Regions from separate parts of the Alteromonas sp. KUL17 genome, predicted to be linked through region 1. Evidence: predicted binding sites of a transcription regulator. Region 1 holds the regulator's gene; each other region holds the start of a gene.
What was found. Region 1 encodes sigma-54, which starts transcription at its own class of promoters, with help from an activator protein. Its sites were predicted from a motif close to GTTGGCACGNNNNTNGNNT; they were not measured.
Positions count from the first base shown of each region.

Region 2: KUL49_RS10615 (flagellar basal body rod protein FlgF) is a predicted target of sigma-54. The motif match lies at 2,406-2,424, and genes of this name have one in related genera.
Region 3: xdp1 (exosortase-dependent surface protein XDP1) is a predicted target of sigma-54. The motif match lies at 1,686-1,704, and genes of this name have one in related genera.

Region 1 covers NZ_BJKJ01000001.1:277,449-283,337, forward strand. Annotated here, with positions in the region: gene kdsC (3-deoxy-manno-octulosonate-8-phosphatase KdsC) at 1-99, shown strand, start outside; gene lptC (LPS export ABC transporter periplasmic protein LptC) at 96-674, shown strand; gene lptA (lipopolysaccharide transport periplasmic protein LptA) at 643-1,197, shown strand; gene lptB (LPS export ABC transporter ATP-binding protein) at 1,200-1,925, shown strand; gene KUL49_RS01150 (RNA polymerase factor sigma-54) at 1,999-3,480, shown strand; gene hpf (ribosome hibernation promoting factor) at 3,511-3,798, shown strand; gene ptsN (PTS IIA-like nitrogen regulatory protein PtsN) at 3,812-4,255, shown strand; gene rapZ (RNase adapter RapZ) at 4,340-5,185, shown strand; gene KUL49_RS01170 (HPr family phosphocarrier protein) at 5,185-5,457, shown strand; gene mgtE (magnesium transporter) at 5,632-5,889, shown strand, end outside.
Region 2 covers NZ_BJKJ01000010.1:16,613-22,501, reverse strand. Annotated here, with positions in the region: gene KUL49_RS10630 (flagellar basal body P-ring protein FlgI) at 1-73, opposite strand, end outside; gene flgH (flagellar basal body L-ring protein FlgH) at 97-777, opposite strand; gene flgG (flagellar basal-body rod protein FlgG) at 789-1,577, opposite strand; gene KUL49_RS10615 (flagellar basal body rod protein FlgF) at 1,624-2,367, opposite strand; gene flgE (flagellar hook protein FlgE) at 2,592-3,980, opposite strand; gene flgD (flagellar hook assembly protein FlgD) at 3,995-4,681, opposite strand; gene flgC (flagellar basal body rod protein FlgC) at 4,713-5,135, opposite strand; gene flgB (flagellar basal body rod protein FlgB) at 5,138-5,572, opposite strand; gene KUL49_RS10590 (protein-glutamate O-methyltransferase CheR) at 5,774-5,889, opposite strand, start outside.
Region 3 covers NZ_BJKJ01000016.1:96,564-102,452, reverse strand. Annotated here, with positions in the region: gene pssA (CDP-diacylglycerol--serine O-phosphatidyltransferase) at 1-259, opposite strand, end outside; gene xdp1 (exosortase-dependent surface protein XDP1) at 635-1,570, shown strand; gene xdp1 (exosortase-dependent surface protein XDP1) at 1,758-2,588, shown strand; gene prsT (XrtA/PEP-CTERM system TPR-repeat protein PrsT) at 2,694-5,507, shown strand; gene dld (D-lactate dehydrogenase) at 5,526-5,889, opposite strand, start outside.

The sequences.
Region 1 (5,889 bases):
ACGACCCTTCCCGGTGGGTTTGGCGCGGTCCGAGAAATATCGGATACCATTTTGCAGGCCAAAGGGGTAACAAATGAGATTTTTGGAGCTAGTGTATGAGCCTGTTTGGCTTTAATCGCTTAGGATTAAGTATATCGGCGCTATTTATTCTGGCGATGCTGATGTACATCCCTACGTGGATGGAAGAGCAGCCTGAAACGCAGGGGAATCGTGAAAACGATGCGCTAAAGCCCGCCTACAAAGCAAAAAATCTAACCACTACGCTGTACAATCAAGACGGTGAGTTAAATCACAAAGTATTTGCAGAGTCGATGGAGCATTACGACCAGCTTGGCTTTGTATTGTTTCAGCAACCTAAATACACCCTTTATACAGAAAACGCGTCATCACCATGGGTGGTAACCGCTGATGAAGGTACACTATACAATAACGAGCTAATCCAGCTGGAAAACCAAGTTAATATTGAGAACCAAACTGGCGATGACTTTGTCAGAAGTATATCGACCGAGTACATTCAAATTAATTTAGAAACCAAGCAAATGACATCTGACCAACCCGTTGAAATACTGGGCACCCAATATGTCATTTTAAGTAATGGGTTTAACGCGAATTTACGCACACAAGAATACGAGCTTTTAGATCATGTACAAACCACTTATTCCCCTAGCAACTAGTTTATTGCTTGCCATCGCTAGCGGTGCGGTACACGCCAGTGAAGATGATTTTTCGCAGCCCATAAAAATAGGCTCGAACACCCAGTTTATCGACGGTAAAAATAAAACCGCGTTGTACAAAGACGACGTACTCATAACTCAAGGCTCTTTGGTTATTGAAGCCGACGAAGTGGAAGTAATTGCCACTGACGGTGGTGGTCGTGAAATATTTATTGCTAGAGGAAAGCCGGCAAGCTACTCCCAGCAATTGGAAGACGGCACGCCAGTTTCGGCAAAAGCTAATGAAATACGCTATGAAGTGGTAAACCGAACGATTTCTCTTGCCGGAAACGCAGAGTTGAAACAAGACACCAGTAAAGTACAGGGTGACAACATCACGTTCGATATGATTACCGAGCAATTGCTAGCGACTGGCGGCGCAGGTAAGGATGGTGAGGGTCGAGTGACCACAGTATTCACACCTGAGACCATTCGCAAAACTTCGTCTAAGAAAGACAAAAAAGACAACGAGGGCAATAAATAGCAATGGCAACTTTGAGCGCTAAAAATCTTGCTAAGGCTTACAAGTCAAGACAGGTTGTTCGAGATGTAAGTCTGTCTGTCTCAACGGGTCAAATTGTTGGTCTTCTTGGCCCAAATGGCGCTGGTAAGACCACTACATTCTACATGATTGTTGGTTTAGTGAATCTGGATAAAGGCAAGATTGAAATCGACGACAATGAGCTAACTCATCAGCCCATGCACGAGCGTGCACGCCGCGGAATAGGCTACCTACCGCAGGAAGCCTCTATTTTCAGAAAGCTCACAGTGCATGAAAATATCATGGCCATTTTGCAAACCCGTAAAGATTTAAATTCACAACAGCAAGAAGAAGAAGCAGATGCGCTACTTGATGAATTTAATATTAACCATATACGTAATAGTACGGGGATGAGTTTGTCAGGGGGCGAACGCCGTCGCGTTGAGATTGCCCGCGCTCTGGCAGCAAAACCGCAATTTATTTTGTTAGACGAACCATTTGCTGGTGTTGATCCGATATCAGTTAATGATATAAAGAAGATAATACAACATCTTCGCGATAGGGGGATTGGAATCCTTATCACGGACCATAACGTACGAGAGACATTGGATGTTTGTGAAAAGGCGTACATTGTGAGTCATGGCGAGCTTATTGCGCAAGGAACGGCGGAACAGGTTTTAAGTAATCAAAAAGTAAGGGATGTATACCTAGGCGAACAATTCAGGCTATAGTTAATGTAACCGAATTGTCATTTTTCAGTTTCGCTCTGGTATATTCAATTTAGAGCATTTAAATAAGACGTAGATGAAACCATCTTTACAGCTAAAATTTAGCCAACAACTTACCATGACACCACAGCTTCAGCAGGCCATTAAACTGCTGCAGCTTTCTACACTTGATCTTCAACAAGAGATCCAAGAAGCGCTCGATTCTAATCCGCTATTAGAAGTTGAAGAAGGTAACGACGAGCCGCAACTAGAAAAGAACAATATCGACAACGATGACAGCGGCTCTGAGGCCACTGCTTCTGCATCTAGTGACACGTTAGAAGCCGGCGATGCACTTGAGAAAAACGATCTTCCCGATGAGCTGCCAATCGACAGCACATGGGACGAATACTACTCTGCTTCATCTTCGCCAGCTCCAGGTCCATCCAATGACGACGAGCAAATCTTCCAAGGTGAGACTACTGAAGATATTCAAGAGCACCTTCTTTGGCAAATGCGCCTTACCCATTTCTCGGATACCGATCGCGCAATCGCTACAGCAATCATCGACTCTATTGACGAGTCAGGTTATTTAACCGTTACCCTTGACGATATTTTAGAAGCGGTTAACGATGATGATATGGAAGAGCCGATTGAAATGGACGAAATAGAATGTGTGCTAAAGCGCATTCAGATGTTCGACCCTATTGGTTCTGGCTCACGCTCTCCACAAGAATGTTTGATGGTGCAATTGCGCCAATTTTCAGAAGACACACCTTGGCTTGCTGAAGCAAAGCAACTGATTGAAGAGTACTCTGACTTACTGAGCAGCAAAGACTATCGTACGCTTATGCGTAAAAGCCGATTGAAAGAAGATCAGCTACGCGAGGCAATGCGTTTACTGCAAACCTTGAATCCTCGCCCAGGTAGTGCTTTAGTTACTAAAGAGCCTGAGTACGTTATTCCTGATGTCTCAGTAACCAAGAAAAATGGCCGTTGGGTGGTTGAGCTGAACCCCGACAGTCTGCCTAAGTTAAGCGTAAATCAACAATACGCTGCAATGAGTCGCCGTGCCAAGAATAGTAGCGATTCACAATTCATCCGCTCACACATGCAAGAGGCTAAGTGGTTCATAAAGAGCCTTGAATCTCGTAACGAAACCTTAATGAAGGTTGCAAACTGCATTGTGCAGCAGCAAATGGGCTTTTTTGAGCACGGCCCGGAAATGATGAAACCAATGGTGCTAAATGATGTCGCAGAAATGGTAGATATGCACGAATCCACTATTTCGCGAGTGACAACGCAAAAGTACATGCATACGCCACGTGGAATCTTCGAATTGAAGTATTTTTTCTCAAGCCACGTTGCAACAGAGTCTGGTGGTGAATGTTCATCTACAGCGATTCGTGCATTGATCAAGAAATTAGTGGCCGCTGAAAAGCCTAGCAAGCCGCTAAGTGATAGCAAGATTGCTTCATTGTTGGCCGAACAGGGCATTAAAGTTGCCCGGCGAACAATAGCAAAGTACCGGGAATCGTTGTCGATCCCGCCGTCGAACCAACGCAAAAGCCTTATTTAATCGGGCTTAATAATATAAGGAAGACGAAATATGCAAATCAACCTTACTGGTCATCATGTCGAAATCACCGACTCTTTGCGTAATTATGTCGATACGAAGTTCAGCAAACTTGAACGTCACTTTGATCACATTTCTAATGTGCATGTCATCCTGAACGTTGAAAAATTAAATCAAAAAGCCGAAGCGACCGTTCATTTAAGTGGCGCTGAAGTATTCGCATCCTCAGAAAATACCGACATGTATGCGGCGATTGACAGCATGGTTGATAAACTCGACCGGCAGGTAATCAAGCATAAGGAAAAACTGAAAAAACATTAGTAGTTAATTAAGCATGGATATACAAGCCATCGTAAGTCTGGACCGCACCGAGTGTGCGGTTCAGTGTAATAGTAAAAAGCGAATTCTTGAGATCATCGCTGATATCGCTGCCAAGCAAAACGAGAACATTGATCAGGCAACGGTACTCAACAGTTTGATGGCTCGAGAGCGTATGGGTAGTACAGGCATTGGCAATGGTATCGCCCTGCCCCACGGACGCCTGCCGGGCCTCGAGAAAGTGATTGCCATTGTTGTAACCAGCACGCCAGCAATTGACTTCGACGCCCTTGACGAGAAACCCGTAGACATCTTTTTTGCGCTACTCGTTCCTGAGGAACAGACCGAAGGACACCTTCAAACGCTGGCCACCGTGGCTGGTAAACTAAGCGACAAAGAAACGATTAAAGCAATACGTCGCGCAACGACAAGCGACGATATTCTATCTGCATTAAGTTAAACATTAAGCGCCTATTAACCGTTTAGTAGGCGCCTAATTCAACAACGCGTATGTGATAAAACCAGAGTATTAGGGAGAAAGTAGGTGAAGCTGATAATAATCAGTGGTCGTTCGGGGTCTGGTAAGTCTGTCGCACTTCGCGCATTGGAAGATTTAGGTTATTACTGTGTTGATAATATCCCGGTAAACTTACTTCCCACCTTAACCCATACAGTTGTTGACGAGTACGATCAGGTTGCGGTAAGTATCGATGTGAGAAACTTACCTAAAAATCCTGACGATTTGGTAGAAATTTTAGACTACTTGCCTTCTTCGTGGTCGATGACCATTGTTTACATTGACGCGAGCGATGATGTACTGGTTAAGCGTTTTAGCGAAACACGTCGTCTTCACCCTCTCGCCAAGCTTAATAAATCGCTTTCAGAAGCCATTAAAGCCGAGTCTGCCCTACTTGCTCCTATTGCTGAACGCGCAGATTTATATTTAGACACAGATAAGCTTACCATTCACCAACTGGCTGAGTTAATTCGAGAGCGTATCCTGGGTAAGAAAAGCTCACGCCTTGTGCTTGTGTTTGAGTCTTTTGGCTTTAAGCACGGTATTCCTAAAGATGCGGATTACGTTTTTGATGCCCGCTTTTTACCTAACCCCCACTGGGAGCCCGACCTTAAACACCTGACCGGATTAGACGCACCAGTAGAAGTATTTTTGGGGTCGCAGCCTGTAGTGACCAAGTTCATTTGGCAAATTCAGAATTTAATAACGACATGGCTGCCTCATTTAGAGCGCAATAACAGAAGTTACGTAACCGTAGCAATTGGCTGTACTGGTGGCCAACACCGTTCGGTTTATATCGCACAGACCCTGTCGAAAACCTTCAGTGAAATACACCCTGATGTACAAATTCGCCATAGAGAGCTGAATCAGTAATGACTATTCAAAAAACGCTAACTATCGTCAATAAGTTAGGGTTGCATGCAAGAGCGGCGACCCAACTGGTTAAATTGGCTAATCAATTCGACGCTAAAATCATCTTAAAAAAAGGCGATAAAGAAGCAGACGCAAGCAGTGTATTGGGATTAATGATGCTTGAAAGCCATCAAGGTGAACAGGTAGACGTGATTGTGGACGGCAGTGATGCTGTTGATGCACTTGCAGCTATTGAAGAGCTTATTGAGGGCAGATTTAACGAAGACGAATAGTATTACTTGCCCAATCCATTGACCAATTAATCGACACTTAGCGCAGTTATCTTAAAATCCTGCGCAAAACCTACGCAATTATCATGACAGACTCATCATAATTGCGATATTCTACGCCCACTTAGGCTCTATGGCCTGCATTGTTCATCTTTTAGCTTGTAGGAATAACGCCTTATGGCAGAAGCGCTTGTTTCTAAATACGTACAAACTCAGTTACGCGCACTCAACGCTGCGTTGACCAACGGTCAATTCGTATCTGTACGTAAGCTTCTGCTTGAATTACCGCCTTCAGACGTCGCCCACATTCTTGAATCTAGCCCTAGCAGAACCCGTGACGAATTATGGGAGCTCATTGATGGTGACTTTCACGGCGACATTTTAGAAGAACTGTCTGACGATGTTCGAAACGGTATCATTACAAAAATGCTTCCC
Region 2 (5,889 bases), on a different contig from region 1:
TAATGCGTTGCGCACCTGCCTGTAAAGATAAAAGCATTGTGAAAACGGCTAATACTACTGAAAACAAACGCATGTTCACTCTCCTATCCTAAAAACCTAAAGAGGCCACCAAGCAGAATCAAAGAACTTGGTTAACCAACCCTTTTCTTGTGCTCGCGCAAAACTTCCCGTACCCGAATATTGGATACGCGCATTTGCAACCTTAGTGGACACGATTTCATTCTCGGGACTAATGTCTGCCGGACGAATGATGCCGGTAAGACGAATATATTCATCGCCCTGATTCAGGGTTAGCCACTTTTCGCCACGAATAACAAGGTTGCTGTTAGGAAGTACGTCGACCACAGTAACTGAGATAGCGCCGTTTAAGCTGTTGCTTTGGTTAGCAGTGGCATCACCGGAGAAATCTCGAGATGAACTTATTCCTAATTGTACGGACTCTCCGCCAATGTTTATCGCTTGCCCAGCAAGCCCGGTAATAGGGTTAAGATTGACGTTTGAATCTTTCGCTGTGCTAGTGTCGGCTGATTTGCTCGCTTGGGTATTCTCGCTTAACGTTACAGTGATGATGTCACCGACTCTTCTTGCGGTAACGTCAGAATATAAGTTGTTAGCAAGCTGCGAACGAAAAAGCGAGCCGTCCTCTACTACCGTTTCACGCGGGTAATCTGGCACTACCGGTGCAAACGACGGGTCGTTTGCCTGAACGGGAGGCTCGTTTGTACTTGCGCAACCGCTAAGTATCAGAAGTGCAGCAGATAAACCTAAAATACGCATGATGCTACCTACTAAAGTTGCTGAATAACCTGACCAAGCATTTGGTCGACCGATGAGATAACCTTTGAGTTCATCTCATACAAGCGCTGGCTTTCGATAAGGTTTACTAACTCTTCGGTCACGTTTACGTTAGAGGTTTCCAACGTGCCTTGTGAGATATAACCCAATCCTTGCAGACCAGGGATCCCCTGAATAGGCGCACCGCTTGACGCTGTCTCTACATAAAGGTTTTGTCCGGTTGGTTGTAATCCGGTTGGGTTAACAAAGTCAGAAATATTAAGCTGACCGAGTACCTGCGGTTCAGCTTGGCCCCGTATGCTCACGCTAATTTCACCATCTTGAGAAATTGTGATTTGTTGCGCATCTTCGGGAATAGCCACTTCAGGCTGAAGCAAAAAGCCCGCGCCAGATGTAACAATTTGGCCTTGGTCGTTCAGTGAAAACTGACCATTTCTCGAATATGCAATGGTGCCGTCTGGCTGCAATATTTCAAAGTAACCACGGCCTTGAATTGACATATCAAGCGCGTTTTCAGTGGTTAACAGGTTACCTTGCGTATGTGCTTTTTGAGTAGCAACGACCTTCGAGCCTGAACCAAGCATAAGCCCAGAAGGAAGCTCTGTGTCAGCAGATGAACGACCGCCTGGCTGATTGATATTCTGATAAAGCAAATCTTCAAACACCGCGCGGTCTTTTTTAAAGCCCACTGTTGACGCATTGGCTAGGTTGTTAGATACCACTGCCACATCAGTCTGTGCGGCGTCTAGTCCGGTTTTACTTATCCATAGTGCTGGATGCATGTTAACCTCCGACGTTGCTCATGGGGCAACGATGATAAAAATTCGTTTACAGAATGCGTAATAACGCATTGCCACTTTGATCTAGTTTCTCTGCTTGCTTCATCATTTTGACTTGAAGCTCGTAGTGACGCTGCAGACTTATCATGTCTACCATTTCGTCAACCGCATTGACGTTGGAACCTTCAAGCATGCCCGACATTACTTTCACGTTGGCATTGGCTGGCGCTATTGAGCCATCTTCCATTCTAAATAAGCCGTCGTTCCCACGTTCCATGTCTGCATAGTTTGGGCTAACTAATTTAAGTCGCCCCACTTCTTCAATAACATTGGCAGGGGCACCTAACTGTCTCATTGACAACGTGCCATCGGCCGCAATATTGAGATTATCTAAAGGAACAGGAAGGAATATTGGCCCATTGTCACCAAGCACGACGCGATCGTGGATATCTGTCAAAATTCCGTCATCGCCCAACTTGAAATTTCCATCACGCGAGTAAGCTTCTTGACCATTTTGATCTTGTACAGCGAACCAACCATCACCTTGAATGGCTACGTCTAAATCGCGGTCTGTTTTAATCATCGGGCCCGACTCGTAATTATTCGACGGGCTTTCTGTCATGGAAAACACGCGAGTCGGCAAACCTTCGCCGTAGGCCGGCATTGACCTTGCCTGCTCTAACTGCGCTCTGAATCCCGTTGTCTGTGCATTAGCCAAGTTATTAGCCCTAATCCCTGTTCCTAGTAGGTCTTGGGAGGCGCCACTTGCTGAAATATAGAGAAGTTTGTCCATGACTGACTTTTGACTCTGATTAAACCTTAAACATGATTTAGCAAAGGCAATGCCAACCTGTGGATATTTAGTGCAATTGAAAAGTACCGGGGGTATTGAATTGATAACTAAAGAAAAATAAAAAGGCCGCAACCTTGCGACCTTTCTAAATAGGGTCAAATAAAAGCGGTGTCAAGCGCCTGAAATTTGCCGCTTAGCCTTCTTTAAAATTGACTATTTATAAGCTATCGGATATTAAGGATAGTCTGGTTCAGCGAGTTGTTAACCTCCAGCGCACGAGAGTTTGCCTGGAAGTTACGCTGAGCGATAATCATGTCAATGAGCTCAGTGGTCAGGTTTACGTTAGCTTGCTCTAGCGCCGAAGAGTTAATTTCACCGAAAGTACCGGTTGTTGCTTCACCCGCTAGTGCCTCGCCTGAAAGAATACTTTCCTTCCACTGAGTACTGCTCTCTTGAGTTAGGCCTTGTTCATTAGAAAAGCGAACCAAAGCGACACGAACAATAGGTTCAGACGTACCATTAGAGAACGTTGCGCGAACCAGGCCATCAGGACCGATATCGATACCCGTCAGTCGACCTACAGGCAAACCATTCTGTTCTAGTGATGTAACTTCGAATGCAGAAGCAAACTGCGAAGGTTCGTTTGGTGTGGCTAAAGTTGGATTTAAGTTAAAGTCCACTTTAATTTGTTGCGCAGGATTAGATCCGTTACTTAAAATGCCTGCGCCTAGTTGAACAGTTTGGATTTTATTGTCGACCGAGGCGCTACCATCAGGAGTTTCCATTGCGACGAAATCGCCGCCCGCAGAAAAGACAAGCTTCGAAGCCGTTACTGCATTTGAGCCAGTTCCGACACTGTGTACCACGTTTGGATCACCTGGTGCTAATGGCAAACCGGGATCTGCTGAATCTACTTGGTTGACTAGCGTATCGTCTACCGCTGTGGCTACATACCATTCGTTAGCTGCAGCGTTATCTTTGATGAAGTAATAAGTCATTACATGACTGTCACCAAGCGAATCATAAACGGTAACCGAGGTGGCCGCATTGTAAGTAAGCGGATCGGTAGGATCAAAGTTAGCAGGGTTTATCGCTGCATCTCCAGCCGGCAGATTCATTCGGATATCTACTTCGCTTGTTGCTTGCGGAGAACCTGAAGAGTCAGGAATACGTACGGGTTCAGTGGTACTAAGTGCCACCGATGCGCTTGTGCCATCGTTATTCACCGGGAAGCCTAATAAGTTGTCACCATTACTGTTAACAACAAAATTATCGGCGTCCAATTTGAACTGACCCGCTCGAGTGAACGAGAAGTCACGTGAAGTGATCTCAGGTACTGTTGCAAAGAAACCATTACCCGTTATGGCTAAGTCCAGTGCCGTGTTCGTAAACTGAAGACTACCTTGAGAAAATTGCTGTGCAACTTCCTGAGTTAGTACACCGTCACCCACTTTCGTTTTACCACCTGCTAACAGTGACGCCGCATAAACATCGCCAAATTCAGCGCGAGATTCTTTAAAGCCAACTGTATTTACGTTTGCGATGTTGTTGGCGGTTACATCCAAATCTTTTTGTGCGGCTGATACGCCACTCAGTGCAATATTAAAAGACATTATTGATTCTCCTACTAACTGCCGATTTGAATGACGTCATCAAGATTGATACTGACATCACCATCCAAATTCAAAATTACGCCTTGACCACTACCAGCCAAGCTTACACTTCCAACATGGCGATTAACGGCGGTATTCAGCTGAACACCTTCTCCATTCAACTCGCCAGTGGCACTGATAACATATTCACCCGGTGCCATCTGGTTGCCATGCTTATCTTTGCCATCCCATTCAAACTCAATGTTGCCAGCGCTTTGAGTGCCTGCATCAATGGTTTTTATGACTTCACCAAACTGGTTCTCAATAGTGATCGTCATATTCTGAACTGTTTTTTCATTCACGATGACACCCGAAATGCCATCGCCTTCATTGGCCATATAACCCACGTTACCTTGAACCAGCACGTTTTGCCCGATAAGACTAGAAGCTTGTAACGCTTGATTCGATGTCATTGAAGCTGCAAACGACTCAAACTTTTCGTTAAGCTGGGAAATACCGTCGGCCATCGTAAATGATGTCATCTGCGCTACCATTTGATCGTTATCAACGGGTGCAGTGGGATCCTGATTGGCTAACTGCTCAGTTAACATTGAGAAGAAATCTTCCTGGGTTAACTGCTGCTCGGTGCCGTCAGCTATTTTGACGGTTTCCTCTTGCCAATACAGATCAGTATTTAAGCCAGTATTGTTTATGGTATTCACTGAGTAATCCTCACATTATTCAAGCGGCAAGTTACTGCCCTTGACCTAGCTGCAGTACGCGACGGAAAATACGCTTTGTGGTGTCCGCAACCTGCACGTTAGTTTCATACGCTTTGGACGCTGACATCATATTCGCCATCTCTTCCACAATGTTCACGTTAGGTTTATAGATGTAGCCGTTTTCATCTGCCATCGGGTTGTTAGGTGAATACTCCACTTGCAAAGGAGCATCACTTTCTACAATACCCTTTACTTGAACACCTGCACCTTTCGACTGGTCGCGCATTGCATCTTGCAACGCCGTAGCGAAAACTGGATGGCGAGCTCGGTATGTTTCGTCATAGCTGCTGCTAACCGAGTTAGCGTTGGCAATGTTACTTGCCGTAGTATTAAGACGTACATTCTCCGCCTCCATACCTGTACTCGAAATTTGCATTACATTAAATAAACTCATGACTACTGACCTCCTGAGCTAAGCGCTTTTTTCATGCCTTTAATTTTTCCGTTCAAAAATTCTAGGCTGGCTTGGTAGCGCAATCCATTGTCTAAAAACCGATTTCTTTCCGCTTGAACTTCAACCGTATTACCGTCGCCAGTGTCTGGTTGTGTTGGGATGCGGTATTGCATGTCAAAGTTTGCCGCTACTGACGTCGAATTGCCGCTTAAGTGGCGATCATTTGTCCGCACCATTCCTGAAGAAGCGTGATTGGCTGTACCACCAGATGCTTCTCGCATAGCCGACTGCATTGCTTTATTAAAATCAATGTCCCGCGCTTTATAACCAGGCGTGTTTGCGTTCGCTAGATTTCCAGAAATCACTTCCATACGCTCTGTGCGTATAGTGAGTGCTGACTCATGAAAGCCAACCAGCTTATCTAGGTTAATAGCCATAACATGACCTCTGACATACTAAAAATTTGTTCGTGGTGACAATGTAAGCGGACAATTAAATATCGAATCTTGCCGTTTTACTGTCGTTTGTAGAAATAGTTAGCAAGGCAAATGCCATAATGAGATTTTGACGGAGGGTGTAAGTCAAAAGTGTCGACCTGATCGTAAAAAAAGTATTAGTTATCAGGCCGATAAGTTAGATCATTTTTTTTGGTAGTAAAGGCCAGGGTGGCACTTAACCATACTGTAGGTATCACTTGCAGCGCTGATTGATTCAGAGGCGCCAAGGAAAAGCACACCCTGAGGCTGCAGCTGTC
Region 3 (5,889 bases), on a different contig from region 1:
CAACAAGTGCAGGTGCCATTCCAAATGAAACCATATCTGCCATTGAGTCATACTCAGCACCAAAGTCGCTTTGCGTGTTCGTCATTCTTGCCACACGCCCATCTAAGCCATCAAAAATCATAGCAACAAAGATAGCCACTGCCGCGGCTTCGAACCTGCCGTTCATTGACGAAACCACAGCAAAGAAACCCGAAAACAACCCTGCTGTTGTTAATAAGTTGGGAAGTAAGTATATCCCTTTACGTTTTTGATCAGACATATGTCCTCATACTTCTACATATACAATTGCGTTAATTATTTCACAGATATCTAGGAACGCATAGCAAAGTAAAAAGACTGCCTCGTTCCTTTACATAACGCCGTTGCAAAACGTTATTAGCTTTGCATTGATTACACGTACTCCTACCACAATGCCGGCGCTTGGCTTCTATTTATTCAGGCCGCGTATGCTCACGATTAAACAAACAACTAATAACTAGGTATACGGTTACATACCTTAAATAGCTCACCGTTCATATATCATACAAGTCCATGTTGAAATTAGGTACTACCAAGTTTGTGTTCGCATAATGTGCGCACACATCACTCGGCTTGTACTTGAAGTGCTTTGCGCTTCATATATAGGAAAGCAATTATGCGAACGCTACAAAAAACGTTTTCTTTGCAAACTGTACTATTACTTTCCACAGCTTTGCTATCTACCCTGAGTGCGAATTCAGCATTCGCTACCTACTATAAAAAGCAAAGTTATTCTCACTGTGGGTCATCGAGCCAAAGCAACGAACAAAGCAATGTATGTAACTCTCCGTTGGGAGAATACACCTACGATCTAGTCGATGACAAAGTGACACAAACCAATCAGACGAATAATTCCTTTGTTCAAATAGACGGATTAAATATTAGTATGTCCGCCTTTTCTGACACACAAGGAGTTACCGGCGAAACAGTCGTTGGCGCCAAGTTAGAAAAAATCTCAGATAAATGGGCTTACGGCATAACAAACAATGATGAAGCGTACTATCGCGGCGGTGCCGATCACGCTATTGATAACCTCAATTACTTCTCTAGCGGCAGCGATAACTCGAAAAACTACCGCTTCACAAATGTAGAAAGAGATTATGATTTTATATTGCTCTCATTTGATTATGCGGTAACACTAACTGGCGCCAGTTTTTCTTGGCTTTATGACAGTAGAGATAGTCAAGTGTCTGTGGCTGCGCTTAGTAACACCTCTAAACTAACGTCTGGCGTTAACACATGGAGTCATATCGTTGAAGATGCACTAACGTCAGCTTCATTCGACATTGAGAGTTGTGAATATTTAGATCACCGTGCAGATTTCACGTTTACTGAGTCAGCACAATATTGGCTTGTAGGGGCATACAATACAGTATTTGGAAATATTGGTGGAGAATTTAACAATGACGCTTTCAAACTCGCCAACATTGGGTTTTCAATTACAGAAACTGCGGGTACACCAGATCCAACCGAAGTCTCTGAGCCTGGCACTATTGGGCTACTTATGGCATGTTCACTTTTCGTAATGTGGCGCCGTAAAAAAACCATTTGAAGAAATTAGACTTTAGATCACTGACAGGTGGTACAACCTGTCAGTTTTTTTTACTCACTTCCTTTCCCTCGCACCTTAATACAACAAAAAACCCATAAAAACAAACACTTGAAAAATTGGCACAATTCCAGCTTGGAGAAAAAATAATTTGCCTCTTTGTTGAATTTAAGCTGTAAGGCCAATAACTATGAACAAGCTGTTAAAATTTTCATTTTCGTCGTTGCTTTTAATCTGTACGTCAGCGTCTTACGCTGGTGATTCAATGCTCGAATACTACAACTACGATATGATTGCTCAGAAAGTTAGCAAAGGATTTGAGCCTACAACTAACTCAATTAAAATCGATAATTCTGATATCTACGTTTCTTATACGACTTGGGCGGACACAGAATATTCTGACACCGACGGTGATGACCGTGTAGTGAGACAAAACGGCCTTAGTTATTCGAAGACATACGGCTTGTCAATGCGCAATAGAGACCATGGTGGCAACCTTACTGATTGGCATACTATTGATAACAACCAAGGTGACTGGAAATACGATTTCGACATGGTGCTTTTCTCATTTAGTGAAGAAGTAGCACTTACTAATACGAAGTTCAACTATCTTACTGGTGCCGGGAACGAACAACAGTTAACCGTTGTTGGATTCAATGATATCGACATATTTAAAAACGCATCGAACACTGTAACTACATGGGAAAATATTGCTTCATCAAGTGCCATCACTTCGGTCACACATAAGAATATTTCTAGAACACCGCAAGGGCTTGGGAAGTATGAAGTAACCTATCCTACTTTGACCGAAGCAAAATATTGGCTTATCGGCGCATACAATACTTATTTTGATCCAAACGGTAGTATGGATGACTTCACTGGTTCAGGCTTTAAACTAGCCTCGCTAGGTATTTCTAGACAAGGCGAAAACACGACAACCGACGTCAATGAGCCTGGTGCTATGGCACTAATGCTAATGGGTATCGGACTGATGCTTTATCGCCGCAAGCGTCTCGTTTAATGGTTTAAAAACACGTAGAAAACACGTATCTTTAGAAGGTGGCTTAAGCCACCTTTTTTTATGCTATTTTTAAGCCAGCAGTTAGGCTAATTTTCGAAGGTATATATGGATTTTTGTAATAATAAAAAGGGTGTTGTACGTCGTGCACTTATTTCTGCAGTTGCCACTTCTTTTCTCTCATTTAGCAGCCACGCTACAACATCTGAAGACTATGAAAAAGCGCTAACTGCGTTTAATCAAAATGCCTACGATGAAGCCTATATCCATCTTAAAAACAGCTTGCAAAAAGACCCAGAAAACCTAGCAGCAAAAATACTGATGGGTGAAATTTTGCTTATTAATGGCTACTTAACTGCCGCTGAAATGGAGTTCGTAGAAGCGCTTGAAATGGGTGCCGATATCAACCTTTTGGCAGAGCCGCTTGGCAACACATGGTTGTTCTTAAACAAATACAAAGAGATTGTAGACTTTTCTGATTCAAACAAACTGTCGGGCGATGCAGAACGTGAGTGGCTTTTAATTCGCGCAACGGCGTGTATTAGACTGGAGGATGAGTCATGCGCCTTACGTGACTACAACACTATCGTTTCACGTACACCTAACTTCGTACCAGCAATAAACGGGTTGGCGTCCATTGCTCTTCAAAATGAAGATTTATCCAAAGCGACCTCGCTTATCAATAAAGCTATGTCGTTAGAACCAGAAAATGCAATAACATGGCGATTGAAGGGGCAACTCGCATACCGACAGGGTGATACAGACGCTGCAACCGCACATTTACAGAAAGCGCTGACTTTTAATCGAGAAGATCCCATTGCATTAAGGAATCTTGTTGATTTGTATTTAGAAGCGAAAGACTACGACACGGCAAAACTGTTCGTAGATGAGATAATCCAAGATACACCCAATGATCCGCTGGCCATTTTACTTAATAGCTGGTTACAAAGCAGAGACAACCAGCAAGCTATCGATAACGAAAAACTAAAAGAACTTAACGACTTCATGGCTCAACTGGATCCTGAGCTTATTACCTCACAGCCCATGTTGCTTTACATAAGTGGTTTAACTAACTTCTTTAATAACAACATGGAGACAGCCGCGAAAGATTTTAACGCTTATCTGCAACAAGAGCCTGATGACTTACAGGCGGTATTGATGTTGAGCCAAGTTTACATGGCGACTCAACAAGATAAACAGGCCCTTGCCCTGCTTGAACGTCATCAGGATGCGTTAATGGAAGACCCAGACTCAGCACTGCTTTTAGGTGACTTATTTATTCGCCAAAACAAAGCCTTTAAAGCCGAGCGACTTTTGCAAAATCTTGAATATAAATACCCGAATGAAAACAAGCTCCAGCTATTTAAGATTAAATTAATGGCTGCCAGAGGTAAGCAAGATGAAGCGCTATCGATTCTTGAAAATAACTTATCTACCTACAAGGATAATGCCGGCTTTCTTTTCACTTATTCATTGATGAATTTACAAGCTCAGCAGTTTAAGAATGCATTAAAAGGCGCTGACTTACTAAGCGCATTGTTTCCAAACGAAGCAGAAGTTTTCAATCTTAAAGCCGGTATCTTGATTAGACAGGGTCGATTAGAAGAAGCCAAGATCAACATAGAAAAAGCGCTAGCGCAAAACCCGACGCTTTTCCCTGCGAAATTCAATTTAGCAGCAACGGAAAGCCGTTTAGGAAATGTCGATAAATCTAACCTGCTAGTAGAAGAGTTACTTGCTCTGTCTCCCCAACATAATGAAACGCTGATGCTGAAAGCGTTCAATTTAAGCAAAGCAGGAAATCTAGAAGAAGCTAAGCAAATTTATCTCGATATATTGACGCTCACGCCTTCAAATACTGGAGCGAGAGAGCGCGTTTCATCTTTGTATCAACAACAAGGCGACACAAAAAATGCGCTCTATCACTTAGACCTCTTAATCAAAGACGATTTCGACAACGCCGATTATCTCCTTCGAAAAGCAGCGCTTCAGTTAGAAGCAGGTCAACGTGCCGATGCAGAAAAAACGCTAAGTATTGTGAGGAATTTTATCAATGACGATGCCGGCAAGCTTATCGCATATGCTGATCAAGCTCGAAGTGTTGATAATGATGAAAACGCCTTAGACGCCATGGCCCGAGCGTATGAAATAGCGAATACAAGTACGTTTGTCACGTTGCGTTATGTGAGCCTACTGCTCGACATGCAAAACAACGACAAAGCACAATCATTGCTAACAACCATTCCCGCAAACCAACAACAAAATCCGGTTTATTATTTTTTGAAAGGCCGACTGGCAGCAAATAAGGGAAACAGTGAACAAGCTATCAAAGAGTTTGAAAAAGCGTTAGACGTAGACGCTACTTTTGCACAGGCTTTTGTTGCCATTTACAACTACGCACTGAACGATCAGTTTGTCGATGTATTCTTGAATACGGCAAGAAAACTGGTGGGCGAGAATGAAAACAATCTGCTGGCAAAAAACCTGTTGGCGCAATACTTATTCTTCATTCAAGAGTTCGAAGAGTCGATAGCGCTTTACAAGGAACTTGTTGAGCAACCAAACTTACTCAACCCTGCTGAGGCTTACAATCGCCTAGCGATCATGCATATCGAGGAATCGCTAGTCACTGCAAAAAACTATGCACGTCAGGCCTACGAGCTTCAACCAAACTCAGCAAAAATATTGGATACCTACGGTCACATCAAAGCGCTACAAGGAGACTATGAAGGCAGCCTTAAAATGCTGAGGGATGCGTTCGCCAGAGACGCCAACGACCCAAATATTCGCTATCATCTGGGCTACACGCTAGCCAAGCTCAATAGAATTGAAGAGGCGAAAAAAGAGTTAGAATATGCAGTAAAAGTGGAACGCCCTTTCTTTAAGCGTCCTCAAGCAAGAACGCTATTAGAGAGCCTATAAGGCTCTCTTCGCATGCAGCTATAGGCAGCACGAACAATTGCGTTTGTGCTTTTCCATTTTGCCAATACCAGGGTTAAACGTATTGGTTGGATCTAAGTCTTTGTAAAATTTCTGCAAGTTACTTTCGGCTTCATACAAATGACCTACATTGTGTTCAGCCGGATACTTAGCGCCACGACTGTCTAATAGTGCCAACATATCTGCTTTTACTTTTTTGGCGTCGCTGCCTTTTTTAAGTATGTAATCTTGATGGAAGACATGGCAGAAGAAATGTCCATAATAAAGTGACTTTTCAACGTGTTTGGCGATGTGCTCAGGCAGGTTCTCTACCCATAAATCATCGTTGCGGCGCAATGCGATGTCCAATGCTAAGATGTCTCCT